Regions from separate parts of the Paenibacillus sp. 102 genome, predicted to be linked through region 2. Evidence: riboswitches for the same ligand, from Rfam matches in the RefSeq annotation. Region 2 holds a riboswitch; the other holds the start of a gene.
What was found. A riboswitch is a leader RNA that binds a small molecule or an ion and turns the genes downstream of it on or off. The one in region 2 is predicted to bind thiamine pyrophosphate.
Positions count from the first base shown of each region.

Region 1 (6,239 bases), on a different contig from region 2:
CAGTTCTATCTATGATGAGTAGGCTTTTGAAAAAAGATGCTGGTGAAATCCATATAGAGGATAAAGAAATTGGCGAATGGGATAGTAATGAACTTGCCAAGAAAATCTCTATTCTAAAACAAACAAATCATATCAATTTACGACTTACAATTCGAGAGTTAGTGAGTTTTGGCAGATTTCCTTATTCACAAGGCAATTTATCAAAAGAAGATTGGAATCATATTGAAGAAGCAATCTGTTACATGGAGCTTGAAGATATTCAATATAAATATTTAGATCAGCTCAGTGGTGGGCAACGACAAAGAGCATATATTGCGATGGTCATTGCTCAAAATACAGAATATATTTTGCTAGATGAGCCGCTTAATAATTTAGATATGAAGCATTCTGTCCAAATTATGAAAGTACTAAGGCGTTTAGTTGAAGAGCTTGGCAAAACAATTGTTATTGTCATTCATGATATTAACTTTGCTTCTTGTTACTCTGATCGCATCGTTGCTTTGAAAGATGGAAAAGTAATGAAAGAAGGAGCAACAAATGAAATTATTGATCCGGTTGTTTTGAAAGATATTTATGATATGGATATTCATATTGAAGAAATAGCCGGCAATAATATATGTATTTATTTTTCATAGTGGAAGTTATTTTGATAGTAATCACTTACTATCGACTTAAAATAATTTTAAAAAATCTATAGAGGTGAATGTAATGAAGAAATTAGCAATGTTATTATTAACTTTCATGCTTGCTGTTGTAGCTGTAGCATGTAGCAATAATGCTTCTTCTGATAAAAAGACAGAAGCAAGTGAAAGTAAAGAAATTACGATTAAGCACAAATTAGGAGAAACGAAAGTTAAAACAAACCCGAAAAAAGTTGTCGTATTTGACTTTGGTTCTTTAGATACGTTAGATAAATTAGGCGTTGAAGTAACAGGTGTACCACAAAAAAATACACCAGCATATCTTTCTAAATATAAAGATAAAAAATATACAAACGTTGGTGGACTAAAAGAGCCAGATTTCGAAAAAATTAACGAAATTGGACCAGACTTAATTATTATTTCTGGAAGACAATCTGATTCATACAAAGAATTCGAAAAGATCGCTCCAACAATTTATGTAGAACAAGACACAAAAGATTACATGAAATCATTTAAAGAAAACACAGAAATGTTAGCAAGCATCTTTGGTAAAGAAGAAAAAGCGAAAAAAGAAATTGCAGCAGTTGAAAAAGATATAAAAGCATTAAATGAAAAAGCTACGAAGAGTGATAAAAAAGGTTTAATTATTTTAGCAAATGACGGCCAAGTAAGTGCATATGGTCCAAATTCTCGCTTCGGTATTATTCATGATGTATTTGGTGTAGCTCCTGTAGATACAGAACTTAAAGCAGATACACATGGTAATAAAGTTTCATTTGAATATATTTTAGAGAAAAATCCGGATTACTTATTTGTAGTAGATAGAGGTGCTGTTGTAGGCGGTAAATCTTCTGCGGAACAAGTTGTAAAAAATGAAATTGTTAGCAAAACAAATGCTGCGAAAAATGGCAATGTAATCTACTTAGATGCAAACTACTGGTACCTATCTGGTGGCGGACTTGAGTCTATTTCTGAAATGGTGAAAGAAGTATCTAAAGCCTTAAAATAATAGCATGAAAAACAGTGGTAGGATTGTATCCCTATCACTGTTTTTATATATAAATAGGGATGGAAAGACCGAAATAAAACCATTCTCTTTAGGTGGTAGAGAGAATCCGCCGGTGGATAGAAGCGGTCAGTTCCTTTTTTAGCCCCATGCCGTGTGAAAACAGAAGGAGAAAATGAGTGGAAGTCTCTTTTTATTTTTCATAGCCGCAATTTATATGTTGGAAAATCAAATTGGATTTATATATGATAGAGTAACGAACTTGTTATTTTACTAGAATAAGAGTAGACTTTGAAGTAGATGAATAAGAAAACACATGGGAGTTTGCGGATGCGAACTGAGAGTACGGCTAAACCGCCCGTTGACCATTTGAACCTGTTGGATAATGCCAGCGTAGGGAGAGTGTAAAAGCACATGTTCAGGCACTTTGCATACGCAAAGTGTCTTTTTTGTGTATCTCCCATTATAAAATTAGGAGATGAAGAGAATGAATATAAAAGAAATCGCAAAAATAGTGGAAACAGTAAGAGAGACGAATCCACTTGTGCATAATATTACAAATGTCGTTGTAACAAACTTTACAGCCAATGGTTTACTTGCATTGGGAGCTTCACCAGTTATGTCATATGCAAAAGAAGAAGTGGGAGAAATGGCTAGCATTGCAGGGGCGCTCGTTCTAAATATGGGGACACTTCGTCCTGAGGAAGTAGAGTCAATGCTCATTGCTGGTAAATCTGCAAATGCACATCATGTACCAGTGTTATTTGACCCGGTTGGTGCAGGGGCAACTTCTTACCGAACCGAAGTTGCGAGACATATTCCAAGTGAAGTGAAATTAGCGGTGATTCGCGGGAATGCAGCAGAAATTGCCAATGTGATTAATGAGAAATGGGAGATTAAAGGTGTTGACGCTGGCGCTGGAAATGGTGATGTTGTAGGAATTGCAAAACAAGCAGCAGATGAATTAGATACAGTTGCGGTGATTACTGGAAAAGAAGATGTTGTTACAGATGGTGAGAGAACCTTTACTGTTCGTAACGGTCATCCAATTTTAACGAAAGTTACAGGAACAGGTTGTTTGTTAACTTCTGTAATAGGAGCATTTGCAGCGATTGAAAAAGATTATGTGAAAGCGGCAGTTGCGGCATTAACATTTTATGGTGTAGCCGCGGAAATAGCTGCAAGTAAAACAGTAGAACAAGGACCAGGCAGTTTCCAAATTGAATTTCTGAATCAGTTAGCAAACACTACTAAAGAAGATATTGAACAATATGGAAGTATCAAAGAGATGCAGTAAGAAGGGGTGAGAGAAATGGCACATATTGATAAACAACAAATGTCCAAATTATTGCAAGTGTATTTTATTATGGGAAGTAATAACTGTAAGCAGGATCCGTTACAAGTAATGAAAGAAGCGTTAGATGGCGGAGTGACGCTTTTCCAATTTCGTGAAAAAGGTGAAGGTGCTTTAACTAGCGAAGAACGAGTGCGTTTTGCAAAGCAGCTACAGGTACTTTGTAAGGAATACGGTGTACCTTTCATAGTGAATGATGATGTAGAACTAGCAATTGAGTTAGATGCAGATGGTGTTCATGTCGGACAAGATGATGAAGGAATTACATCAGTTCGTGAAAAAATGGGAGATAAAATTGTCGGAGTATCTGCCCATACGGTAGAGGAAGCTCGTTTTGCAATTGCAAATGGGGCGGATTATTTAGGAGTAGGACCTATTTTTCCAACGAGCACGAAAAAAGATACAAAAGCAGTACAAGGAACGAAAGGCCTGCGTCATTTTAGAGAAGCGGGGATTACAGTCCCGATTGTTGGAATTGGAGGAATTACAGCTGAAAATGCTGCCTCGGTTATAGAAGCGGGAGCGGATGGAGTTTCCGTTATCTCTGCGATAAGTTTAGCAGAATCACCATATGAAAGTACGAAAAAAATGGCTGGTCTTTATTGACAGCCATTTTTTTTGGAGGATATGCCATATATCGTTGAAGTTCCGATATATAGAAAAACGCCGATTATAGAAATGGTTCTTTTTTACAGAATAAAATAAACTATGCCGCTCAAACTAGGATATATGAATACATCTTGTTTCGGAGGGTACAACATGATTTCATTACAGGATATTGTAGCTGCTCATGAGAAAATGAAAGGCATTGTCCATGTGACACCGCTAGATTATTCGAGCACATTTAGTGAACTATCACATAATGAAGTGTATTTAAAGCTCGAAAATTTACAAAAGACCGGTTCTTTTAAAGTGCGTGGTTCTTATAATAAGATGGTTTCTCTTGATAAAGGTGAATTAGAAAATGGAGTTGTTGCAGCATCTGCTGGAAATCATGCACAAGGTGTCGCCTATTCTAGTAATATGCTCGATATTCCCTGTACGATTGTGATGCCAAAAGGTGCACCACTCAGTAAAGTACTTGCGACTAAGCGATATGGTGCACATGTAGAGTTGCAAGGTGATGTATTTGATGATGCATTAGCTTATGCGCTAGATTTGAAAGAACAAACAGGAGCGAAATTTGTACATCCATTTGATGATGATGCTGTAATCTCTGGTCAAGGGACGGTTGGGTTAGAAATATTGCAGCAGCTTGATGACGTCGAAGCTGTTATTTGTCCTATTGGTGGTGGTGGTTTAATTGCAGGTGTTGCAATGGCGATTAAAGAACAAAAACCGTCGGTGAAAGTATATGGTGTACAAGCGCTTGCTTGTCCGGGGATGAAGCAATCCTTAGAGGAAAAGAAAGTGATTACTGTGGAATCTTCACCAACTATGGCAGATGGAATTGCGGTAAAAAGGCCGGGAGAACTTACATTTCAGCTTGTAGAGCGGTATGTAGATGACATTTTTTGTGTGGATGAGATGGAAATTGCGAGAACGATGTTAATGCTACTGGAACGAAATAAATTATTAGTAGAAGGCTCAGGTGCTAGTTCATTAGCCGCTTTACTCTATCAAAAAATTCCTGTGAAAGAGAAAAAAGTTGTGTCGATTTTAAGTGGTGGAAATGTTGATGTTAACTTTATTACTCGTATTATTGAACATGGGATGGTTGAAGCGGGCCGATTTGTTCATATTGCAACAATGATTAAAGATAAACCAGGACATTTGCAACACTTACTCGAAATTGTAAAAAGTTTTGAAGCAAATGTATTACATATTCATTTAGAGCGGATTGGAACAAAAGTATTTCCAGGATATGCACAGCTCCATTTGTCATTAGAGACGAAAGATAAAAATCATATTGAAGAAGTATTAAGTGGGATAGAAAAGAAAGGATATAATGTAGAGATCGTTGAATGAACAATGTAAACAAACGTTTGATGAAATGAAAAAGCACAAACTTTATTTAGAAAAAGTTTGTGCTTTTGTATGTTAAAACATAATTGAAATGAGTAGCATCCCAATTCCAATCGAAGCAAACGTTGCGACAAGACCGGGAATCATGAAGCTATGATTTAGTACATATTTACCTATACGTGTTGTTCCTGTACGGTCAAAGTTAATTGCGGCAACGATTGTTCCATAATTTGGAATGAAGAAATATCCGTTTACGGCAGGGAACATTGCAATGAGTAGTGCTGGTGAAATACCAAGTGATAATCCGAGTGGCATTAAAGCACGTACTGTTGCTGCTTGGCTATACAGTAAAATAGATAGGATAAATAATGCAATAGCGAATAACCATGGTGCGCTTGTTACTAAATGTTGAATTGATCCTTGAATCATATTTAAGTTTCCATTAAAGAATGTGTCTCCCATCCAAGCGATACCGAAGATTGCAACAACAGCTGTAGCGCCGGCTTTAAAGACATTTCCAGATACAATGCTTTCTACATTTGGTTTACAGAAGATAATAATAAGAGCAGCAATGGTAAGCATGATCATTTCGATTGTGTTTGGCATAGAAAGACGAACTAATTTTCCGTCTATCATCCATCCTGGACGAAGTGTTTCGAATGAACCAAGAAGAACAACAAGAACAGTTGCGAATAAGAAAAGAATAACAGATAATTTGGCACCTTTCGCGCCGATAAATTCTTTCTTTTCTTCAAGTTTAGGAATCATACCTTCTTTTAAACGCTTTAAGTATTCTGGATCTTCATTTAACTCTTTGCCCATTTTACTTGCAACGAAAGCTGCTAACATACAAGCAATAAAAGTAGAAGGAATACTCACTTTTAAAATATCTAGTAATGTAATTTTATAATCAGCTAGCATCGCTAATAGAGCCACAGTTGCAGCTGAGATAGGGCTTGCTGTAATTGCTTGTTGTGAAGCGATTACGGCAATTGACATTGGACGTTCCGGTCTAATTCCTGATTCGCGTGATACTTCTGCAATAACAGGAAGTACAGAATAGGCAACGTGACCTGTTCCTGCACACAATGTGAATAAATATGTTACAATCGGTGCGAAGAATGTGATGCGCTTTGGATTTTTACGAAGAGCTTTTTCTGCAAGGTGGACAAGGTAATCCATTCCGCCCGCTGCTTGCAGGGCACCAGCAGCTGTAATTACTGCTAAAATCATCAGCATAACGTCAATAGGAGGAGCGGTAGGTTGTAAGTGG
Region 1 covers NZ_JBCGHT010000013.1:25,818-32,056, forward strand. Annotated here, with positions in the region: gene AAIE21_RS21590 (iron ABC transporter ATP-binding protein) at 1-635, shown strand, start outside; gene AAIE21_RS21595 (siderophore ABC transporter substrate-binding protein) at 709-1,650, shown strand; TPP riboswitch at 1,954-2,064, shown strand; gene thiM (hydroxyethylthiazole kinase) at 2,135-2,944, shown strand; gene thiE (thiamine phosphate synthase) at 2,960-3,607, shown strand; gene ilvA (threonine ammonia-lyase) at 3,761-4,969, shown strand; gene AAIE21_RS21615 (anaerobic C4-dicarboxylate transporter family protein) at 5,042-6,239, opposite strand, start outside.
Region 1: linked by a shared signal. The riboswitch ahead of thiM (hydroxyethylthiazole kinase) and the one ahead of tenA (thiaminase II) in region 2 are both predicted to bind thiamine pyrophosphate.

Region 2 (6,239 bases):
AATAATAGGGGATTTGATATTTGGCTCAGAACGAATGTTTAACACATCGGCATTTATGATATAACTATTTTTACGTTCAGTAGATTTAGTAAACGCAATATTTGTTTTTTTTAAGGAGTTAGTTTTATTCCTTGTTTTCATTCTATTATTCAAATATAATATTTTTGAGCCTGGTTTTATATGTTGGATATTTTGTGTAGGCAATTCTTGGGCTGCTACAGTACGTGTGTCTACTTGATTTATGGATGGAAGTAGAGATGCGACTGCGACAGTAGTTGCCGTTAAAGCTGTAGCTTTCTGTTTCATCTAATATTAGCCTCCCATAGATGTATTAATATATTTTTTATTATAGTATAAAGATATAATATTTTGTGCATTGTTCACATAACTGTAATATGATATGTGAAAAAAATAACGACTTTTTAATGGAATCGAAATATATTACAAGAATAACAGATAAACAATCATTAGAGTTTGGATAAAAGATAATTAGTATTTTCAGAATAGATATAGAAATGCAAATTGAAAAAATGGCAGAAGAACGTTTTTTAGGTGGGGAAGAGAATCCACCCATGCATAGAAGTGGTCAGTAGCCCCATGCCAAGTTAAAACAGTTGCTGATAACCCATGACAATGTTATACTGACTATGGTAATTTCATATTGTGCTAGGAGAGCTGGTGTTGCCAGCTGAGAGTAAGACCGAAAGTCTTTTATCCTTTTACTACCTGATCTAGATTATGCTAGCGTAGGGAAGCAATTCGGACATGAACATTAGGTCCCCGTTTCTTTGCGTAAAGAAACGGGGATTTTTTATTTGCCAATTTAATAGTGAAAACCACTAGGGGTGCTTTGCATGCTGAGAGAGGAATAATCCTTAACCCTTACGGACCTGATCTAGGTAATACTAGCGAAGGGAAGTGGAACAACGAATAAATGTATTTTTATTTGCTGAACCACTTCTTATATAGAAGTGGTTTTTTATTTTAATAAACAGATATAAAAGGAAGGGGAAATATAAATGAAATTTTGTGAGAGGTTATTTGAGACCGTACAGCCTGTTTGGGAAAAAAGTCATAATCACCCGTTTGTAACTGGAATGGGGGACGGTACGTTAGACAAAGATAAATTCCAATATTACATCATACAAGATTATTTATATTTGCTAGACTATGCAAAACTATATGCAATAGGAGTTGTAAAAGCAACGAATCCGCAGGTAATGGGCAAATTTGCAGAACAAATAGATGGCATTTTAAATGGAGAAATGACAATCCATAAACAGTATGCAAAACGCCTTGGTATTTCTGTAAAGGAGATGGAAGAGGCAAAACCATCTGCTAAAAATTTAGCGTATACAAACTATATGATGTCAGTATCTCAAAATGGTACGCTTGCAGAGTTAATTGCGGCTCTTCTTCCATGTATGTGGAGTTATTGGGAAATTGGAAAGCGTTTAAATGATATTCCAGGAGCGAGAGATCATGAGTTCTTCGGAGAGTGGATTCAAGGATATAGCTCAGAAGAGTATGGAAGTCTTTGCATTTGGCTAATGGATTTATTAAATGAACTAGCTGAAGGGAAATCTGAACAAGAGCTAGCTAGATTAGAAGAGATTTTCTTATATTCCAGCCGATTTGAGTATTTATTCTGGGATATGGCGTATCGTAAGGAGATGTGGGGTTTTGAGGAGCAAGAGCATACTACAATTTCATAATGTTTCCTTTCATTATGATGAAAAGCCAATCATAAACGGTCTAGATGCTTCCGTGCAAGAAAAAGAGTTTGTTAGCATTATTGGACCGAGTGGCTGTGGCAAAAGTACATTGTTTCGTTTAATTACAGGGTTAGAAGAACCTACGGCTGGAAATATTCAACTGACAGAAACAACGAGTCATCCTGTAGGGTATATGCCACAAAAAGATATGCTTCTGCCGTGGAGAACGATTATTGAAAATGCGGCATTACCGTTAGAGTGCCAGGGGATAAAGAAAAAAGAAGCACATGTAAAGGCAAAAGAGCTGTTAGAACAATTTGGTTTACAAGGATACGAGAACAAATATCCGAAAGATTTATCAGGTGGTATGCGGCAACGAGTATCCTTTATTCGAACCTTATTAACAGGCGGGAACGTTTTGTTGTTAGATGAACCTTTTAGCGCATTAGATGCCTTAACGAAAGCAACGTTGCAAGAATGGTTGTTTGAACAATGGAAACAGTGGCAAAAAACAATTTTATTTATTACACACGATGTCGAGGAAGCACTTTTTCTTTCCAATCGGATTTTTGTTGTGACAGAGCAGCCTATTACAACTCTAACAGAGCGCATTGTTCCGCTAGGGATTGATCGCTCAAGAAAAGATTTGCATAAACCTGAAATACTAGCTTTAAAAGATGAATTACTAGGTATGCTACAAAGGCAGGTGCTCGTATGAAACGTGTGACAGAGTTATTGCCTGCGCTGATTTTAAGTGGCATACTGCTCATAGCTTGGGAAGTGGGGGCTAGAATTGTAGACGAGATGTATATTTTACCATCTCCTACTGCGATTCTAGCTAAAATGTGGGCATTGCGAGATATATTGCTTACAGTTCATTTGCCGGCGACGTTATACGTGGTTTTGATAGGAGTTGTTATTTCCATCGTACTTGGTGTGGGACTCGCGATGTTAATGAATGCTAGTATATGGATGGAAAGAGCATTTTATCCACTGTTGGTTGCATCACAAACGATTCCAATTACAGCTCTAGCACCATTGTTTGTTTTATGGTTTGGATATTCAATTTGGAGCAAGGTAGTTGTGACAGTTTTGATTACATTTTTCCCGATTGCAGTAAATACGTATGACGGATTACGCAGTACGAAAAAGGAATGGGAGGAACTTTTAGTTACATATGGTGCAACGAAAAAAGATATTTTTCTGAAGTTAAAGTTGCCCTCCGCACTTCCATATTTTTTCTCAGCTTTAAAAATTGCTGTTCCGCTTAGTGTAATTGGAGCAGCAATTGGTGAATGGCTTGGAGCACAGGCTGGGTTAGGATACTTTAGTAAACGAATGATGACGCAGTTAGACGGAGCTGGTGTGTTTGCGCCAATTGTACTGTTATCATTACTAGCTATTTTATTTGTATTACTCGTTTCTATATTAGAAAAGAAATTCATTAGTTGGAGGAAACATTCATGAAATTATTAAAGCGCATCTTTGTGTTTACATTATTAGTTGCAATGATTGCAGGATGTTCTAGTAATTCGGCATCAGACAAGAAAAAGAAAGAGAAAGAAATTACAGTGATGCTTGATTGGTATCCAAACGCAGTTCATAGTTTTATCTATGCAGCGATTGAAAAGGGCTACTTTAAAGAAGAAGGGGTAAAGGTGAATATTAAATTCCCTTCTAATCCAACAGATCCATTAACATTAGCGGCAGCAGGAAAAGTAACAGTTGGTTTATATTATCAGCCAGATGTTGTTATTGCAAAAGCAAATGAACAAATTCCAGTGAAATCAATTGGAGCTGTGGTCCGCTCACCACTAAATCATGTTGTATCGTTAAAATCAGCAGGTATTGGGTCACCAAAAGACTTAGAAGGTAAAACAGTTGGTTATTCTGGAACACCTTTAAGTGAGGCATATTTAAAAACGATGGTAAAAGAAGCCGGTGGTAATCCTGATACTGTAAAAGTAGTAGATGTTGGATTTGATTTAGTACCAGCGTTAATTACGAAAAAAGTAGATGCTGTTACAGGTGCTTATATTAACCATGAAGTTCCTGTTATGCGCCATCAAGGCCATGAGCCAGCATACTTTAATCCAGCTGACTATGGTGTACCAAATTATCATGAACTTGTTTTTGTCACAGGTGATAAAACATTGAAAAAAGATAAAGAATCATTGCAAGCATTTTTACGTGGTGCGAAAAAGGGATACGACTTCATGAAGAAAAATCCAGATGAGGCACTAAATATTTTATTAGATCATCAAGAAAAAGAAAACTTCCCGCTTGTTCCGGAAGTTGAAAAAGAAAGTATGAAAATTTTATTAGAGAAAATGGAAACAAAAGATGAGCCATTTTTATCGGATACAAAAGAGTCATGGGAAAAACAAAATAAATGGTTGAAAGAAAAAGGAATGACAAAAGAAAGTGTCCCTGCCAATGAATTATTTGAAAACATTTTAAAGTAGGCGAGTGAATATGAAAGATGAGCTCCATGTTATCTCAAATGGTCAGATGACATTCGAAGAGTTAACGAATGTAGCGATGCAAATTGAGAGTGAGATTGATTATTTGCATATTCGTGAGCGTGAGAAAAATACGAAAGAGTTATATGAAGGTGTGGAAAGTCTTTTAAAAAGAGGTTTTCCAGCATCTAAGCTTGTGATGAACGATCGGATTGATATTGCGATTCTATTAAATATCTCTCGCGTACAATTGGGATATCGAAGCGCAGATGTTAGGTCTGTAAAAGAAAAGTTTTCTTATTTGCATGTTGGGTATTCTGTGCATTCTTTGGAAGAAGCAATAGCAGCCTTCAAAAACGGTGCAGATTCCCTTGTTTATGGTCATGTATTTTCAACGAATTGTAAGAAGGGTGTTCCAGCAAGAGGGTTAGAAGAAATTTCAGATATGGCAAGGCGATTAACGATACCGATTACAGCTATCGGTGGGATAACACCTCAAAATACAGCAGAGGTTCTTAGGTCTGGTGTAAGTGGTATTGCTGTTATGTCTGGGATTGTCAGTGATCGTACTCCATACGAGAAAGCAAGATTGTATAAGGAAACAATAAGAAAGTGGGCGGAAAATCATGAGTAAGATATATGATGTAGCCATTATTGGTGGTGGTGTAATTGGTAGTTCAGTTGCACATTTTCTAGCGGAAAGAGGATACCAAGTGGCGATTGTTGAGAAGCAAATAATTGCGTCTGAAGCTTCTAAAGCAGCGGCAGGTTTACTTGGTGTACAGGCGGAGTGGGATGCGTATGATCCACTATTTGAGCTTGCTAGAGAAAGCCGTACAATATTTCCACAACTTGCAAAAGCTTTACGCGAAAAAACTGGCATCGATATTGGGTACGAGGAGAAAGGTATATACCGGATTGCCCAAAATGAAGATGAGAAGACAAGAATACTAGATATTATGGACTGGCAACAGAAAACAGGTGAAGAATCATATTTTATGACAGGAGATGAGCTTCGTGAAAAAGAGCCCTTTCTCTCTTCGGCCATTACGGGGGCTGTATATTATCCGAAAGATGGTCATGTCATCGCGCCGGAACTTACTAAAGCATTTGCGCATTCTGCAGCCGTTTCTGGAGCTGATATATATGAACAAACAGAAGTATTTGATATCAAAATAGAGAACAATCGAGTCGTAGGGATTATTACGAATGACGGTATGATTCTATGTGAAAAGGTAGTAATCGCTGGTGGTTCATGGAGTACAAAACTGCTTCGTCATTTTGATAAAGAGTGGGGGACATACCCTGTGAAAGGAGAAGTTGTTGCTGTAAAGAGTCGTAAACCACTACTAAAATCTCCTATTTTTCAAGAGCGGTTTTATATCGCGCCAAAACGTGGGGGACGTTATGTAATTGGAGCAACAATGAAGCCTCATACGTTTAACAAATCTGTACAACCAGAAAGCATCACTTCAATACTAGAGCGTGCTTATACAATCTTACCAGCTTTGAAAGAAGCAGAATGGGAAAATGCGTGGGCAGGGTTACGCCCGCAATCTAATCATGAAGTTCCTTATATGGGAGAGCATGAGGAAATAAAAGGGTTATATGCTTGTACGGGTCATTACCGAAACGGAATTTTATTAAGTCCTGTTTCTGGTCAATATATGGCAGATTTAATAGAAGGAAAGCAAGGCAATCATTTGCTAGATTCATTGCTTTCAAAGCCAGTTTAGATAAATGCAAATTGAAAAATGACATAAAACCTTTCTTTTTAGGTGGGAGAGAGCATCCGACCATGCATAGAAGCGGTCAGGTCCTTTTCCTGCCCCATGCCAAATGAAAACAAAGAGAGAAAACGAGAGCAGATTACCTTTTGTTCTTCAAAGCCGTGACTTATACGCTTGAAAAACAAAATGGATTTATAGAAAGGGGATGGAAGCTTGAACTTAAAAATTAATGGTAAGCAAATAGAGGTACCTGGGAGCATTAAGACAGTAGCAGAACTGCTTACGCATTTAGGATTAGATACAAAGATTGTTGTAGTAGAACGTAATACAGA
Region 2 covers NZ_JBCGHT010000006.1:218,603-224,841, reverse strand. Annotated here, with positions in the region: gene AAIE21_RS16395 (SH3 domain-containing protein) at 1-306, opposite strand, end outside; TPP riboswitch at 659-770, shown strand; TPP riboswitch at 832-934, shown strand; gene tenA (thiaminase II) at 1,020-1,715, shown strand; gene AAIE21_RS16385 (ABC transporter ATP-binding protein) at 1,684-2,433, shown strand; gene AAIE21_RS16380 (ABC transporter permease) at 2,430-3,182, shown strand; gene AAIE21_RS16375 (ABC transporter substrate-binding protein) at 3,179-4,180, shown strand; gene tenI (thiazole tautomerase TenI) at 4,191-4,811, shown strand; gene thiO (glycine oxidase ThiO) at 4,804-5,913, shown strand; gene thiS (sulfur carrier protein ThiS) at 6,121-6,239, shown strand, end outside.